DNA from 3 places in the Undibacterium sp. SXout20W genome. Region 3 is predicted to be linked to each of the others. Evidence: predicted binding sites of a transcription regulator. Region 3 holds the regulator's gene; each other region holds the start of a gene.
What was found. Region 3 encodes sigma-54, which starts transcription at its own class of promoters, with help from an activator protein. Its sites were predicted from a motif close to TGGCANGNAANCTGCTTT; they were not measured.
Positions count from the first base shown of each region.

Region 1: ACO0K1_RS05820 (PEP-CTERM sorting domain-containing protein) is a predicted target of sigma-54. The motif match lies at 3,510-3,527, and genes of this name have one in related genera.
Region 2: ACO0K1_RS11465 (PEP-CTERM sorting domain-containing protein) is a predicted target of sigma-54. The motif match lies at 2,248-2,265, and genes of this name have one in related genera.

Region 1 is NZ_JBMPPH010000007.1:13,767-19,362, reverse strand. It holds gene ACO0K1_RS05830 (Lrp/AsnC family transcriptional regulator) at 1-429, opposite strand, end outside; gene glmS (glutamine--fructose-6-phosphate transaminase (isomerizing)) at 590-2,407, shown strand; gene ACO0K1_RS05820 (PEP-CTERM sorting domain-containing protein) at 2,862-3,440, opposite strand; gene ACO0K1_RS05815 (esterase/lipase family protein) at 3,991-4,629, shown strand; gene ACO0K1_RS05810 (acyltransferase family protein) at 4,622-5,596, shown strand, end outside.
Region 2 is NZ_JBMPPH010000019.1:32,989-38,584, forward strand. It holds gene ACO0K1_RS11440 (LysR family transcriptional regulator) at 1-88, shown strand, start outside; gene ACO0K1_RS11445 (substrate-binding periplasmic protein) at 179-880, shown strand; gene ACO0K1_RS11450 (hypothetical protein) at 880-1,152, shown strand; gene ACO0K1_RS11455 (FKBP-type peptidyl-prolyl cis-trans isomerase) at 1,220-1,618, shown strand; gene ACO0K1_RS11460 (hypothetical protein) at 1,630-1,833, shown strand; gene ACO0K1_RS11465 (PEP-CTERM sorting domain-containing protein) at 2,300-2,956, shown strand; gene ACO0K1_RS11470 (hypothetical protein) at 3,565-3,828, opposite strand; gene ACO0K1_RS11475 (hypothetical protein) at 4,199-4,621, shown strand; gene ACO0K1_RS11480 (DUF3419 family protein) at 4,868-5,596, shown strand, end outside.
Region 3 is NZ_JBMPPH010000002.1:49,680-55,275, reverse strand. It holds gene lptB (LPS export ABC transporter ATP-binding protein) at 1-649, shown strand, start outside; gene ACO0K1_RS01910 (RNA polymerase factor sigma-54) at 661-2,145, shown strand; gene hpf (ribosome hibernation-promoting factor, HPF/YfiA family) at 2,255-2,599, shown strand; gene ACO0K1_RS01900 (enoyl-CoA hydratase/isomerase family protein) at 2,762-3,856, shown strand; gene ACO0K1_RS01895 (ABC transporter ATP-binding protein) at 4,084-4,812, opposite strand; gene ACO0K1_RS01890 (ABC transporter permease subunit) at 4,823-5,596, opposite strand, start outside.

The DNA.
Region 1 (5,596 bases), on a different contig from region 3:
TCGCACGATCGAAAAAAAACTCCGCACGTTTCGGATATTGCTTTGCGTTGCGAACAAGCGATGCGCAAGCGCGTGATAGGCAGGCATATCTGCCACCTGAATCATTAAAACGAAATCTGGGCCCGGAGATACCCGATAACATTGCTGAACAGCATCCTCAGCTGCTACCAGCTTTTCAAACTCAAGCAATTTTTCTGTCGTTTGATGATCGAGCGTAATTTCTACGATCGCTGTCAGGCTTGGCCCTAATTTTTCAGGTGCAAGTAGCGCAACCTGACGCAAAATCACGCCTTCATCGACCAGACGTTTAACACGCCGTAAGCACGTCGGCGGTGAAGCGTGCACGCGCGCCGCTAATTCATGATTTGTTAAGGCTGAATTTTGTTGTATTTGCAACAAAATTCTTTTATCGAGTTCATCAAGTATCATAATAAATGAAATAAAATTCCATAAAAGAAGATATTATGGAATATAACATTCATTTTCAATCTTCGTAAGTTAAGATTTCATATCAAGTTAAATTTTGAAATAAAGTTTCAATCAATCTCCATTAGCATGGCGACATTCCATTTTTATTTGTGAGGTCACCATGTGCGGTATCGTCGCGGCAGTTGCTCAACGTAACATCACCCCAATTTTGCTTGAAGGTCTGAAGCGACTCGAATACCGCGGCTATGATTCTTGTGGCGTGGCTTTGCATGTCAATGGTCAATTACAACGCTCGCGTAGTACGTCGCGGGTTGCAGAATTGCAAGCGCAAATTGAGCAAACAGGTTTGGCTGGCTTCACTGGTATTGCACACACACGCTGGGCTACCCATGGTGTGCCTTCTTCCGCCAATGCACATCCGCATTTTTCACGTGATCGAATTGCCTTGGTTCATAACGGCATTATTGAAAACCATGAAGAATTACGCGCAGAATTAACTGCACTCGGCTATGTCTTTGAAAGTCAAACCGACACGGAAGTGATTGCCCACCTGGTCGACCATATGTACCAAGGCGATCTGTTTGAAACCGTCAAACTCGCTGTCAAACGTTTGACTGGCGCCTATGCCATCGCCGTATTTTGCCGCGATGAACCACACCGCGTGGTGGGTGCTCGTCACGGATCACCATTGATCGTTGGTATTGGAAAAGGTGAAAATTTCCTCGCTTCTGACGCAATGGCCCTGGCCGGTGTGACTGACCAGATCACTTACCTTGAAGAAGGTGACGTCGTTGATTTGCAATTGCAACGTGTCTGGATCGTCGATGTTAACGGCAAATCCGTAGACCGCGAAGTCCGCACCGTTCACGCTCACAGTGGCGCGGCAGAGTTAGGGCCATATCGCCATTACATGCAAAAAGAAATTTTCGAACAGCCGCGTGCAATCAGCGATACGCTTGAAGGCGTCACCGGCATCATGCCCGAGCTATTTGGTGATAATGCATACGGTATTTTTAAACAAATCGATTCAGTACTGATCCTGGCGTGCGGTACTAGCTATTATGCCGGTCTGACCGCTAAATACTGGATAGAATCCATCGCTAAAATTCCAGTCAGCGTAGAAATCGCCAGCGAATACCGCTACCGCGACAGCGTACCAAATCCAAATAGTCTGGTAGTCACCATTTCGCAAAGTGGCGAGACCGCCGATACGCTCGCCGCACTCAAACACGCACGTAGCCTTGGTATGCATCACACGCTCACCATCTGTAACGTGTCGACAAGCGCGATGGTTCGCGAATGTGCATTGGCATACATCACACGTGCTGGCGTTGAGGTTGGCGTTGCCTCTACCAAAGCATTCACGACGCAATTGGCGGCCTTGTTTTTGCTCACCCTGGCACTGGCACAAAGCAAAGGCCGTTTGTCTGACGAAGAAGAAGCGACCCATATTAAATCGATGCGCCATTTGCCCGTCGCGATCAGTGCCGTGCTGGCGCTAGAACCACAAATTATTGCGTGGGCGGATGAATTCGCCAACAAAGAAAATGCCTTATTCCTCGGCCGGGGTTTGCATTATCCAATCGCCCTCGAAGGTGCATTAAAACTCAAAGAAATTTCTTACATCCATGCGGAAGCTTATCCAGCGGGCGAATTAAAACACGGCCCGCTAGCCCTGGTCACCAAAGAGATGCCCGTCGTCACGGTCGCCCCGAACGACGCCTTGATTGAAAAACTCAAATCCAACATGCAAGAAGTCCGCGCCCGTGGCGGTGAATTATTCGTCTTCGCCGACGCTGATTCTCACATAACCTCCAGCGAAGGCGTACATGTAATCCGTCTGCCGGAACACTACGGCCAACTCTCCGCCATCCTGCACGTCGTCACACTACAATTACTCGCCTACCACACCGCACTAGCCCGCGGCACAGACGTGGATAAACCACGTAATTTGGCGAAAAGTGTGACGGTGGAATAAGGTGAAGTTTGTTTGATGTGACTGTTGTGGATAAATAAAAAAGTCTGACACAAACAAAAAAAGTTTGACACAGCTCTGATCCTAAAAATAAATGTTCCCGACAATTAAGTAGAAAGCTAAAAACGTTCAAGAAAATGCCCAAACCTAGATCATCAGGCTTGGGCATTTTTGCCTCTCAATCCGAGTACAAATGAGATCTTAATTTTTGTAATATCGCGATAGTGTTGACGCGCACAAAATATTGACCAATTAGTCCAAGTTTTTATCCGCACCCTCGACTGCGAAATTGAGCCGAAATCGGACTGTTAATTCTTGCTACATGTCGACACCAGAATAGTCATAGGACTGCACTGGACAAGCAATTCGAAAGAAAAATTCAGTACAAACGTGGTTCGTAGAACCAAATAAACCAGCCGCGCGGGCTGGTTCTGTCGATGGCATAGCGCTAGATAATTTATTGCTGTTTGTTTTGGCGACGAAATGATAACAGTGCGAGACCTGCGAAAAATAAAAGCATGATATTTGGCTCAGGCACTTCTGATAATTGCAAGGCACTCGTCTGTGAAAAGCTATCGTTTGAAAGCTGTGCGCCACCGATGCCTGCGCCTAAAGTACGAATATCAGTGAGTCCTTGTGAACGGACCGTGGAGTCCCAAGTCTGCCAATCTGCACATCCGCTGCCATTCAGAAAGACCTGACCGCATGACGTAATGCTATTTCTATTTCCAGCTGGCCCGATAAAAAATCCATTGATCTGTAGAGGCAGGCCATGTTGTGTTGCATTAGGCAAACTAACGAATTTTGAGGCTGAAATTGAATCAACGGTCAGATTTGCCGAAAAATTGCCATTTGCTAAAATACTTGACGATAAATTCGTCAGTACACCTGCACTTGATTCGCTGAAAGTACCAGATAAGACAAATGTACTTTGTGAGTCATTGGGATTAGTAAATCCTTCGGTATAGGAAAAAATCTGATCGGCATTAGCTGCCTGAAAAAATACGCTCGCGCATAAAAAAATAAGGGATTTCAATTTTATTTTCATGATTCACTTTCGCTCAAGTTGTCGGAAATAACTGCGAAATGCAGTACTTTTAGATCAACAGCAAAAATCATGCCTTATTGTTAATATTTATAATAAACAAAGACTTATAGTTAAAATAAAATAGAAATTATTCAAAGTGTAAATATTTTTGACAATTAACAGTGTCTACGGGCTTTCTTTGAGCGTTTAGGCCAAAATCTTCTGATGAGTTCTGAAAACAAAAAAATGCGACCAAAAAATAGGTCTATTTTTTAGAAAAGTACCCATCATAATTCAGTCTTTCAATTGGGTAATATTTGTGTAAGAAATTGACTGTACTTCAGCGTATTTCAAAAGAGTTTGAAAAATGTGATCCGATTCTTAGGGCGAATAGTTATTTTTTACACTTCTGTGGTTTGATGGCGAATAAAATTTAATTTTTCTTCAAGCAACTATCTCCTGGCTGTTGCGGAACTAAACTAAAGTAAGGTTTCGCCGTACTACCCTCGGCTTGTACCTACAAAGAGCGATCGCTTTACCTATTAAAAAGGGCGCAAAAATGACGAAGCAGATCGTTTTCGTTGATGGCATGGGCGGCAAGCGTTACATGCGACGTACATTAAAGAATTTTTTTACCGCTCGTGGATATGCGGTGCACTTCTTTGATTATTCAACTTCTAAGCAATCGCTAGCAGACATCAAAAGTCAATTAACCGCCTTTTTACTTGGCATCGCTAGTCAAGGTAAGTATTGCGCAATTGGCTACTCGTTTGGAGGTATCCTTTTGCGTCTCGTACTTCAAGAACATGAAAACGCTATGATTTTTCCAAGCCGTTTAGTTTTGCTCGCTTCTCCAATCAGGTCAAACCGGCTTTCGCGTAGATTTAAAAATTGGAACATCTACAAAGCCTTGACTGGTGACTGCGGGCTGATAGCGACAGATGATCGTCTGATGTCGACAATTTCTATCCCATCCATCCCAACCGCATGTATTTATGGCGTGTGGCCATGGCTCGGCGTGCTTGGCTTATTTGAAGGTTGTAAACTACAACATGACGGTATGATTGCGGTCGATGAACTACTCTCTCCAGACTTCGCTTTGACCGTTGAAATTAACGCTAGTCACGCCTTCATCCCCGGCAATTCAGTCGCACTGTCACATACCCTTGCCTGGTTTGAAAATGTCTGGAATGTCTGATAATGCACTCAGCTCCTTGAACTCCTTGAACTCCTTGAACTCTTTGTCATTCACAACAATGAACAACCCCCAACAAACCCAGCGTATCTATGGTCTGGATACGCTGCGCACCTGCGCGATTTTACTGGTATTGATGTCGCATTATGGCGTCGTAGTGAGTCACAAATCGACATTTGGATTTTTGACCGATATTGGCTGGATGGGGGTGGATCTGTTTTTTGTGCTGAGCGGCTATTTGATCGGCAATCAAGTCTTGTCGTCCTACGCGCGTGGCGCCCGATTTTCTCTGAAGACTTTTTTTGCGAGACGATTGCTGCGGACCTTGCCCAATTATTACGTCGTACTAGCGCTCTATTTTATTTTTCCCTCCTTATTGGCAGGAACCGATACGGCTTCTCTCTGGCGCTTTCTAACGTTCACACAAAATATTGGTCTGCATTTTGGTGAAACATTTTCTCATTCATGGTCGTTGTGTGTTGAAGAGCAGTTTTATGTAGTACTACCGCTCATCAGCTTCATGATTGCAGGCTTATCCAAACCTGCTGTGTGGTCTCGAATAACAATCGCGTTGTTGATCATTATTCCTATCGCTGTCCGGGGGTTCTCGTGGCTAAAGCTTGGAGAAAATTTGATGACCTCCGAGGATTACGCGGCGCACATTTATTATTCAAGTTTTGCACGTTTCGATGAATTATCTGCCGGAGTGTTGATTGCGCTATTGAAGAATTTTAAAATTGACCTCTACGACAGCATCATGCGAAAAGGAAATAGTTTGTTGGCATCCGGCATGCTCATGTTCGCACTGACCGTCTATTTGCTATTGAATTATAGCGAGATAGAGGGCTATGGATTTACTTTTACTTGCATGACATTCGGTTATTCTTTGTTGGCAGCGAGCTTTGCGTTATTGACGATGGCGGCGTTAAGTCCTACTTCGTTATTGAATCGGATGCGCGTCCCCGGTGCT
Region 2 (5,596 bases), on a different contig from region 3:
CTTAATTTGTCAGGATAAGCGTAAAAATGAAGCCATGATATTGGAGAGTTTTCAACTAGTTAGCCAATGTTGGAAGTTAATCATCTAAAATCCTTTTTTTGATTTAGTTTTATCAATCGCCGTATTAATCTGACCGGACAAAAAGAAAGTGTTAAAGCGCTGCCTGATTAGCCTCACTATGAGTATTTTTCTGCTTCCTGGCATAGGAAAGGCCGAAAGTATTAAGCTGGTTATTCAAGAATTTCCACCATTCAGTTACACGGAGACAAAAAGTGCAGAAATTCACGGTTTTTTGGTCGATAAAGTCCTGGAAATAATGAAGCGAGCAGGGGAAACGCCTAGTCTGAGCAGCACATCCCTGGCGCGAGGTCTGAATGCAACACTGAGTGCAGAAAATACTTGTGTATTTGGTCTTCGGCGAACACCCGAGCGAGAAAATTTGTATAAGTGGGTGGGGCCTCTGACGACGGACACCTGGATTCTTTATGCACGAAAAGAGGGTCAGCGGGTATTAAAACGCTTCGATGATGCAAAACCTTTCGCTATTGGTTCTTACCGCAATGCCGCAACCGGCCTGCAGTTAGCCGAACAAGGCTATCACATCGTCTTTGCGGGTGAAGACGAAGAAAACCCTCGCTTACTGATCAACAAACGCTTGGATTATTGGATTGTTTCCGAACTGCACGGTATGTATATCGCCGAACAACAAGGTTTTGGCAAACAAATCGTACCCGCCATCAAATATAAAAATATTGAACTCAATATGCTTTGTAATCTCCATATGGATCAACAAAGAATCGACTTATTCAATAAAATCAACAAGATTCTGGATAATGATGGCACCATGGACAAAATTTTACGCAAAAACGGACTTAAATAATGGCACGCACAACGAAAGCGAGCAATGCAGTTCAACGCCTGAAAGAACGTAGCACACAAGGTATTTATTCGATGGTGACTATGGCTGATGGTCGTTTTTACCTGACCTTAAGTACGGCAGGTGGCGCGCCGATGCCAGTACACGAGCCTTTAGAAATTGATGCTTTTGTCAGTTTGGTCAATGGACTCGAGAAACAAGCACCCAAAAAAGCCAGCAAACTTGACGTTGCTTTTGAACAAAAACTGCAACGATCACGACAACAAGAAAATTAACCCTTTGAACAAGGATCACTGCTATATGAAATCTCGTTTACTCGCCGCCCTGCTGAGCTTATTCACTATGTTATCCACAGATTATAGTGTGGCACAGACGGCCAATGAAAACACAACTTTTGGCGAGAACTTACAAAAAATCGATATCAAAGTCGGTACTGGCAGAGAAGCCAAACTTGGTGATATCGCCGTCGTCCAATACACAGGATGGCTCTATGACCCGTTGCAAAACAAAGAGCACGGTACCAAGTTTGACTCTTCGACTGGCGGCGATCCCTTCAGCTTTCCAATCGGCATCGGCAAAGTGATTAAAGGCTGGGATAAAGGCGTCGTCGGAATGAAAGTCGGCGGAAAACGCACCTTAATCATACCGCCATCGTTGGCTTATGGTGCGCGGGGGGCTGGCAATATCATTCCTGGTAATGCAACCTTGATTTTTGATGTTGAATTAGTCGACGTAAAATAACGACTACATTAATGACTACATTTGAGCATGTGCAGGATAAAAATGCCAACTACGCGCAGAAAATTCTCAACAACCAACGTGCGAGCGAGAGTGGCGAATGCGAAGATTCAAAACCAGTTGGCATGCTCAACGGTTCTTATCAATCTTTAGCGTTACCTCTTATTTTTTCAGGTATGGTAGTCATTTACAAAGTGCAAAAAATTTTCGTTAGATGATGTGCAGTCGTTTTGCATGTTGGTCATAAGTTATTCGCTCAGCATCCGCCATAGCGTAAATTTCTTCTGTATCTTGCTCCTTTTCGATCGCAATTTAGATTCAGCAATTTGTTTAAAATTAACTTAACAGTGCCATCTGGCGATAGGTGCTAATCTACCTTAATCAGGAGCGGCCAAACCTCAATGGCAAGTCATTTACGAATTCGCCATAAAAAGACAAAAGCTTGAAAACCTGAGCAAGAGCAACGATCCTTTATTCCAAAACGATCATCAAGTAGATCGCTGTCGGCATCGCACATCAATTCATCAAGGCTTATCAATCTAGGTATGGCGGTGTCGGTAAAATTGACAGTTACGGTCTAGATGTTACGACGTTGTTATCTAACTTGTTGATATGCAACGAAAAGTTTAACATGGCTCGTTATTTGCTACTAGCTTACGTATCTACAAATCAAATGGAAAATCCATGAAAAACGTCATCTCTAAATTTTTGTCCGTTGCTGTAGTAGCACTGACAACTCTTGGTACTGCGAACGCCAATGTTGTTTATACGAACACCCCAAATGGGAGCTCTATTGGTAATATCTCTGGCGGAAATGGCGGCAACACCACGACCTACGGCGAGATTTTTACGGCACCGAGCGCCGCTACATCTTTGGATAGTATTAGCTTTTGGTTGCAAGGTACGGGTACCAATTATTACTATGGTGTCGCAACTTGGACAGGAGGCGGCGCAGGTTCCGCATTGTTCACATCCGCCGCCGTTTCTGGGGCCTACAGCTCATTTACTGAGGTTACCGTTGCCACAGGTGGTCTGAATTTAGTTGCAGGTCAAAAGTATGTGGCTTACCTCAGCTCTGCTGGATTGGCCGGTACTGGCTATGACACTGTTGAGCGTGGCACCAAGTCTTCAATCGACGGCGGCATGGCATGGGATAATTCAGGTGGCAAAAGCCCGAACAACAATGCAAACTGGAACGGAAACCACGGCACCTCATATGTAATGGCTGATGTATTGACCTTCAGCAGTTCCCAAAATGTCCCCGAGCCAGAGTCTATGGCTCTAGTTGGATTGGGATTGCTCGGCCTTTGTTTGAGTCGTCGCAAAGCGAAGCAAGCCTAAAACGGTTTGCCAAGAAAATAACGGGGGCTTAGGCCTCCGTTTTTACGTGGATTATCACTCCTAAGGATAAGCGCCAGGCCGCTCAACACGGGCACAACAATCTCAATTTGAGGTCAGTGCAAGGAATTGTTGATGAATTAAACATACCTTCTAGTTTAAGCCCAAGAGATTATAAACTAAGCAAGTAGCAATATGTATCAGCTTCTGATACTACACAATACATGAAACAGTGAAAGTTACCGTGGACATAGTCGAACCTACCCGCTTAAAAGGCCACTTGAGTGACGTTGTTGAACAAGTCAAAATAAGCTAAACCGACTTCGGATTTTGGCCATTTTTATATCCTTATAGGCACAAACATTCGCAGATTTGTTTTCTGTTTGATCCAGATGCACTGATCTATACCTCAGCTTATTACTAAGGCAATCCGCGTGCTTTCATGTTGTTGCCAAAAATATGCTTGTTCGGTAGCATGGCAAATCGACGAGAATCATGAAAAATTGCTTACATACCTAATGAAATTTCGATCTATTCAACAATGCCGTTCGAGTCGCTGTCGCGGTCTAAAGTTAATCAATCGATCACCAAACTCAGTTATTCAAGTCAATTTATTCAATATCTTCGATACGAATACACTCAAAATTATAGACTGAATAAAAAAAACAACAGGTCACGATCACTAATGCGAAGGTGCCAAAGAAGAAAAGTGGTTGTATTCCGGCAGGGAAAATGTATTCATACCAACCAACAAACCCGGATAACACCAAGGTTGCGAAAGCAAAATTCATTAACTTTCGCGACTGTCGCAAGCTTGCAGCTGAGATTAACAACATAACAAAAAGAGATAGCGCGAAATTGACGATTCCAGACATGTCCCCACCTAATTATTAGTAGAATAAATAACAAATTAGCATAAAAATTTGAATTACTAATAGCTAATTTATAATAAATAGATGCTTTGACATTTTTTGTAAAATTAAACACTGTGGTGAATAAGAATCACGCTACTTAGGTTGGAAAACTGAGGTAAAACCGCAGACGTCGATAATTCGGCTAATTCAATCAATGTTCTATAAAATAGCCAACTTGCGTCTCGACTATTTATTTAGACCGATTTGAAGCGCTATGAATCATATCGACCAACTTCTGTGATACCTGCCCCTCGATAAAATGCAGTGTCAACCACCGAGCAATTCAATCTAAATTCAATCGATTTACTAGCCCCTGACACCAATCAATATAATGAAAATCAAGCTCGCCCTGATCGTCGCATTGCACTTTTTTGCCCTCCCATGCTTCGCTGCGGATCAAACGACGTCAACCGCACCGACGAATGTACAAACGAATGTACAAACGAATGTACAAACGAATATACAAACGAAAGTACAACCAACACAATCAGTGATTGTTGTCGAACCAGGCGACAACACGACAAAAAACCAAGGCGTTCAGATTGATTTACCCAAAATGCCCGAAGAAAAGAAAAATCCTCATGCAAATGATCCCATACGAACCTGGTCAGGTGACGTTCCAGTCACCGGGCTCGTCTACATCTTAATTGCCTCGATGCCAGTGTTGGCGTCGCTCTATTTTGCTTATCAATTATATTTGTTTATTCAAGCCCGCCGCCGGCGTTTAACAATACGGCACCAACGAGAAAGATAACCCCTTTTTGCTGAGTCTGTTTCGACATACAAAAAAACCATAGTTAAAAATCAAATAAGCTTTTTCATTAAATATTCATCAAGCTGTCACTTGCTTGTCACCTCCGCGCCCTAAAGTCACTGCTACCGCTAAGTAAAAATAAGCGCAAGTAATCTTCATTCAGGACCTGCTATATAAATTCTATTTATGCACGTCTTGGATTCAGAAGTTTTTTGCGGAAATTACTCACTATCGCCGGAGACTAGTATGTCAAGCAAAGCATTGATCGACAGCGCCGTATTTAATTCCACAACTTCAGGCCGTAAAGGACTTGCCGATAAGCTATTCGCTCATTGGTTCAGCCGCTTGGTGTACGCGCAGATCTGGGAAGACCCGCAATCAGACCTTGATGCACTACAACTAAAGCCAGGCGCGAATATCCTGACGATTTCTTCTGGTGGCTGCAATGCACTCGCCTATTTATCTGCAAATCCTGCTGCTGTTCACGCTGTGGATCTCAATGCAGCGCATTTAGCTATGCTCAATATGAAGCAAATGGCGATCAAACATTTGCCTGATTACGAAGCAGTTCTGGCCTACCTTGGTGATGCCAATCATAGTGACAATATCAAACGATACAAACGCCATATTCGAGACAATTTATCCAACGACGCGAATAATTTCTGGGAAAGCCGGTCAATTTCAGGCCAACCACGTTATCACTACTTTGCAAAGCAAGCATACCAACACGGATTATTAGGAAATTTCATTGGCTTTGCTCATCACTTTGTCCGTTTCATGGGCGGCAACTTAAGTAAAATGCTCGAAGCACGGAATATCGATGAACAACGTGAGTTATTCAATCAATACGTTGCACCAGCCTTTGAAACAACACTATTTAAATTAATGGCGCAACAACCTCTGGCGCTTTATAGCCTGGGCATACCACCATCGCAATTTGACGCGCTCAAAGAAGATGCAAAAAATGGTTTGCAT
Region 3 (5,596 bases):
GGTTGGTTTGCTCGGCCCCAATGGCGCTGGAAAAACGACCTCGTTTTATATGATCGTTGGCCTTGTTGCATCTGATGATGGACGTATCAGTATTGACGGTACGCCAATGTCTGGTTTAGCGATCCATGAGCGCGCTGTACTGGGCTTATCTTATCTCCCCCAGGAAGCCTCTGTATTTAGAAAACTAACCGTCGAAGAAAATATTCGGGCAGTTTTAGAGCTACAAAAAGATAATAACAAAAAGTATTTATCTAGCGACGAAATTCAACGTCGGCTCGATGCGTTACTCGCCGATTTACAAATTGAAAAAATTCGTGAAAGCCAGGCCTTATCTTTATCTGGTGGTGAACGGCGCCGTGTTGAAATCGCCAGGGCGCTAGCAACTAATCCACGTTTTGTTTTATTAGATGAACCATTTGCCGGTGTCGATCCGATCGCCGTGATTGAAATTCAACGGATTGTTCGCTTCCTCAAAGAACGTGGTATTGGCGTCTTGATTACGGATCACAATGTGCGTGAAACCCTGGGTATTTGTGATCATGCCTACATCATCAATCAAGGTGCCGTTTTAGCAAGCGGAAAACCAGAAGAAATCATTGAAAATGAATCAGTGCGCCGGGTTTACCTTGGAGAGCATTTCCGCATGTGACGGAAAATATCATGAAGCAAAGTCTCCAGCTACGCACCTCCCAACATTTGGCGCTCACGCCACAATTACAACAATCGATACGGCTGTTGCAATTGTCGACTCTGGAATTACATCAGGAGCTGGAAAGCTTATTGATTGAAAATCCGTTATTAGAGCGTGTGGACGACCCGATGGATAATGCAGTTCGCCTTTTGGCTGACGGCGCAATCAATAGCGCCAGCTCAACGCCTGATGCTGGCATGGAAGTATCAAATGGCCAGGATAATCTCAACAATGGAGCAGAATCACCGTCAGACAACGAATTTACCGTCAATGACAGTGTCAGCGCCAACGAAGAGGAATGGAGCTTCAACGAGGCGCCCAATGGCCAATACAATGCCGAAGATGATGACGGACATCGGCAGTTAGAGGCTGCCCACATCGGCCTGCGCGAGCATTTACTCGAACAGATGCGGCTAAGTTTGCGCGAACCGCGTGACCTGGCTCTGGTGGAATTAATCATCGATGCGCTTAATGATGATGGTTATATGACGGAAACTTTAGAAGAAATTCATGCTGGTCTGCCCATCGATCTGAGCGTTGAACTTGAAGAATTACAGTTCGCGCTGTCGATGCTACAGAGTTTTGATCCGGCCGGTGTCGGCGCCAGAAGCCCATCAGAATGTCTGGCATTGCAGATCAAGCGTTTGCCACATATTCCGTTTGTGACCCGCCGTCTCGCATTGAATATTGTTGAAAATCAATTAAATTTATTTGCGCAACGCGACTTCACGAAATTAAAGAAAATTTTTGACTGTGATGACGAAGATTTGCGCGAAGCACAAATTGTTATACGAACATGTAAACCACGGCCAGGTAGCGACTTTGCGAAAACCAGTTCTGATTATGTTGTGCCTGACGTCATCGTTAAAAAAACGGCTGACGGTTGGCAAGTAGTGCTCAATCAGGATGTCATGCCTAAACTACGTGTCAGCAGTATGTATGCGAATCTGATGCGGCAACATCGTGGCGAAAGTGGGCTTAGTTCGCAGTTACAGGAAGCACGCTGGTTAATCAAAAACATGCGGCAACGCTTTGAGACAATTTTGCGCGTTGCACAAGCGATAGTAGAAAGACAGCGTAATTTTTTTACGCATGGTGCTGTCGCGATGCGCCCCCTTGTTTTGCGCGAAATAGCTGATACACTAGGATTACACGAGAGCACCATTTCTCGTGTTACGACCCAAAAATACATGTTGACCCCACATGGCATGTTTGAGTTAAAGTATTTTTTCGGCAGCCATGTCGCGACGGAAACCGGGGGGGAAGCATCGTCCACCGCGATACGAGCACTCATCAAGCAGTTGATAGGAGCAGAAGACCAGAAAAGCCCACTCTCTGACAGTAAAATCGCAGACATGCTGGGTGAACAAGGCATGGTAATTGCACGACGTACCGTCGCCAAATACCGCGAAGCCCTGAAAATCCCACCAGTGAGTATGCGTAAATCTTTGTAACATCGTCCTTGTATTTACGGTTTAAATTGCTATATATGATTTAGCTCAAAACATTTCTAATGAAACGAGCTTATCGTTATAGCAAGCAACATTACCATAGGAGCACAGTATGAATCTCACCATCAGTGGACATCACGTCGAAGTAACTCCTGCAATTCGCGAATACGTACATACCAAGCTGGAACGAGTCCGGCGTCACTTCGATCAGGTCATTGATATTGCCGTCATCTTGACGGTAGACAAGCTCCGGGAGAAAGAGAAACGTCACAAAGCCGATATTAATCTGCACATTAGCGGAAAAGATATTCATGTTGAAAGTCTGGCACATGATTTATATGCAGCTATCGATGCACTGGTAGACAAACTGGATCGTCAAGTGATTAAACACAAAGACAAAATCCAGGAACACCACCACGATGCCATCAAACACATGCCAGATCCGGCTTCGGCATAATTGCCACCTCCTGATTTATCAGGAACACTAAAACAAGGACGCTCTATAGCGTCCTTTTTTATTTGTTTCAGGATCAAAACTTTGCATTTCTAAAAGTCGTGACGACAACTCAAGTGAAGCATAAAATAGATGCTTCAACACGATCATTTTATTGGTACTCCTATGAGCGAATTCGTCGTCACCTCAGTTAAAAATCATATTGGCTTCATCACACTCGACCGCCCCAAAGCACTCAACTCTTTATCACTCGATATGGTACGTGCCATCACTGCCAGCTTGCTACTATGGCGTGACGATGACGATGTTCGCGCTGTGTTCGTTCACAGCAGTAGCGAAAAAGCATTTTGTGCAGGTGGTGACATCCGATTTTTTTATGATGTTGGCACTGCGACACCAAAAGGTGATAGTGCGCTGTTGGAAGATTTTTTTACTGAAGAATATGCACTTAATCATTTAATTCATTTTTATCCAAAACCGTATATTTCCCTGATGAATGGGGTTGTTATGGGGGGTGGCATGGGCATCGCACAAGCTGGGCCTGATTGTTCATTACGAATCGTTACCGAGCGCACTAAAATGGCAATGCCTGAAGTCAATATTGGTTTATTTCCAGATGTGGGTGGCGGCTACTTTTTGTCTCATACACCAGGACAAATCGGCACCTATTTAGGCTTAACAGGCGACATCATCGGTGCTGCCGATGCACTCTATGCGGGTCTGGCGGATGTGTTTATTCCAACATCTGAAATCCCTGCCCTGATAGACTTCCTAGGTAATAACGAAGCGGCAGATCTGCGTAAAGCAATTCACGAATTTGCATGTCCTTATGCAGCACAGGTTGAGCCTTCGCATAGCAAACTTGCTACACAGCGTGCCGAGATTGATACACTATTTTTTGGCGATAGCGCTAAGGACATCACTCAAAGGCTCGAAGAGAGCGATAGCGCCTTTGCTCAGACCACTCTGGCAACGATGGCTAAACCCTCGCCTTTACTCATCAGTGTCACTTTGGAACAACTGCGGCGCAGCGCTAGCATGTCGGTCTCAGATTGCCTTCGCATGGAAAGAACGATGGTGCGCCACTGTTTCAAACATGGTGAGGTTTTAGAAGGTGTACGTGCTTTGGTCGTCGACAAAGACAATCAACCGCAGTGGTCTCCAGCCAATTTATCGGACGTCACGCGCGAGATGGTATTGGACTTCTTCTCACCCGTATGGCCAGCATACGCCCACCCATTGCGCTCGTTAATCGGATAAGCAGATAAGCGGTTGAGCGGTTGAGCGGGTAAACGGGTCATTGAGTTATAGCATCATGCCTGTATGAATTGACATTGGTCGTTAATACCAAATCAGTCATCGGGTTAGCGGTTGCGCTAACCCTTACCTTCAGTGACACGACGACGTAGCGACATAAACTAAAGAAGGAACGATTGTTCCATTCCCGCCGCCAACAAGCGGGAACGCTACCGCAAGATGCCAGAACATCAATGCTGCGCATTTCCTCCCAGATACGCCGCCTTCACTGCCGGATCATTCTGCAAACTCGCCGCCGGTCCATGAACTGAAATCCGCCCATTCTCCAGCACATAACCGTAATCAGCAACCGCCAACGCGGCAGCGGCAAACTGCTCGACCAGCAACATCGTCATGCCTTCTTGTTTGAGACGCTGAATAATCCGGAACACTTCATCCACCAGAATCGGCGCCAATCCCATTGACGGCTCATCGAGCAAAATCACTTCCGGATTTAACATGACCGCACGTGCCATCGCCAGCATTTGCTGTTCACCACCCGACAAGGTACCAGCAAGCTGATCACGACGTTCACGCAAGCGAGGAAACAACTCCATCGCCTTTTGTAAATCCGTGTCGATATCGCCACGGCTACGCGCGCCTGTAAAACGAGGAAATGCACCGAGCAATAAATTGTCTTTGACCGACATCGTGGCAAACACCCGTCGACCTTCTGGCGAATGGGCCAGACCAGCGCGGGCAATTTTGTGCGAATCAAGTCCGGTAATGTCTTGCCCTCCAAGATGGACGCTGCCTTCTTTCGGCTTTAACATGCCCGAAATCGCGCGCATCGTTGTCGTTTTTCCTGCACCGTTCGAACCAATCAGCGTCACCACTTTGCCTTTTGGAACAGACAAAGAAATACCATGCAATACCTGCACTTTACCGTACGCGGCGTGTAAATTTGAAATCTCTAACATATGGTTCTCCTTACGCCGTTGCTACTGGATGGGCTGTGCCACTCAACTCTTCGCTGACGCTTCCGCCAAGGTAAGCCTCAATCACTTTTGGATCCGCCTGGACTTCGGCTGGCTTGCCTTCACAGATTTTTTGACCGAAATCGAGAACCGTGACAGTATCGCAAAGCGACATGACCACGTCCATATGATGCTCAATCAGAATAATCGTGATGCCGTGTTCGCGGATTTTACGAATGATAGCGATCAGCTCTTTAATGTCCGGCGCTGTCAGACCCGCGGCAGGCTCATCAAGCAATAGCAATTGTGGATTCAAGCCTAAAGCGCGACCAATTTCCAGCAAACGTTGCTTACCGTAAGGAAGATTCCGTGCCTCTTCATTAGCCAGATCAGATAAGCCAACAAAGTGTAAGATGCTCGCCGCGCGTTCTCTTGCGGCACGCTCTTCACGCAGATAACGTGTTGTATGCAGCATCGCATCAAACACGTTACTACGGAAGGTGCTATGCAGACCGACCAGGACGTTTTCAGTGGCCGTCATTTCACCAAACAACTGCACATTCTGGAACGTCCGCGCAACACCACCCAAAGCAATGGCAGATGGCGTTGTACCTGAAATGACGCGTCCTCCAAATTCAACCACACCATCCGTTGGTTTATAGATACCGGTTAGTACATTCATCATCGTACTCTTACCGGAACCATTCGGACCAATCAATCCATGAACCGTGCCTTGGGCGATTTGCAAATCAACGTGGTTCAATGCTTTCAAGCCACCGAACTGCAT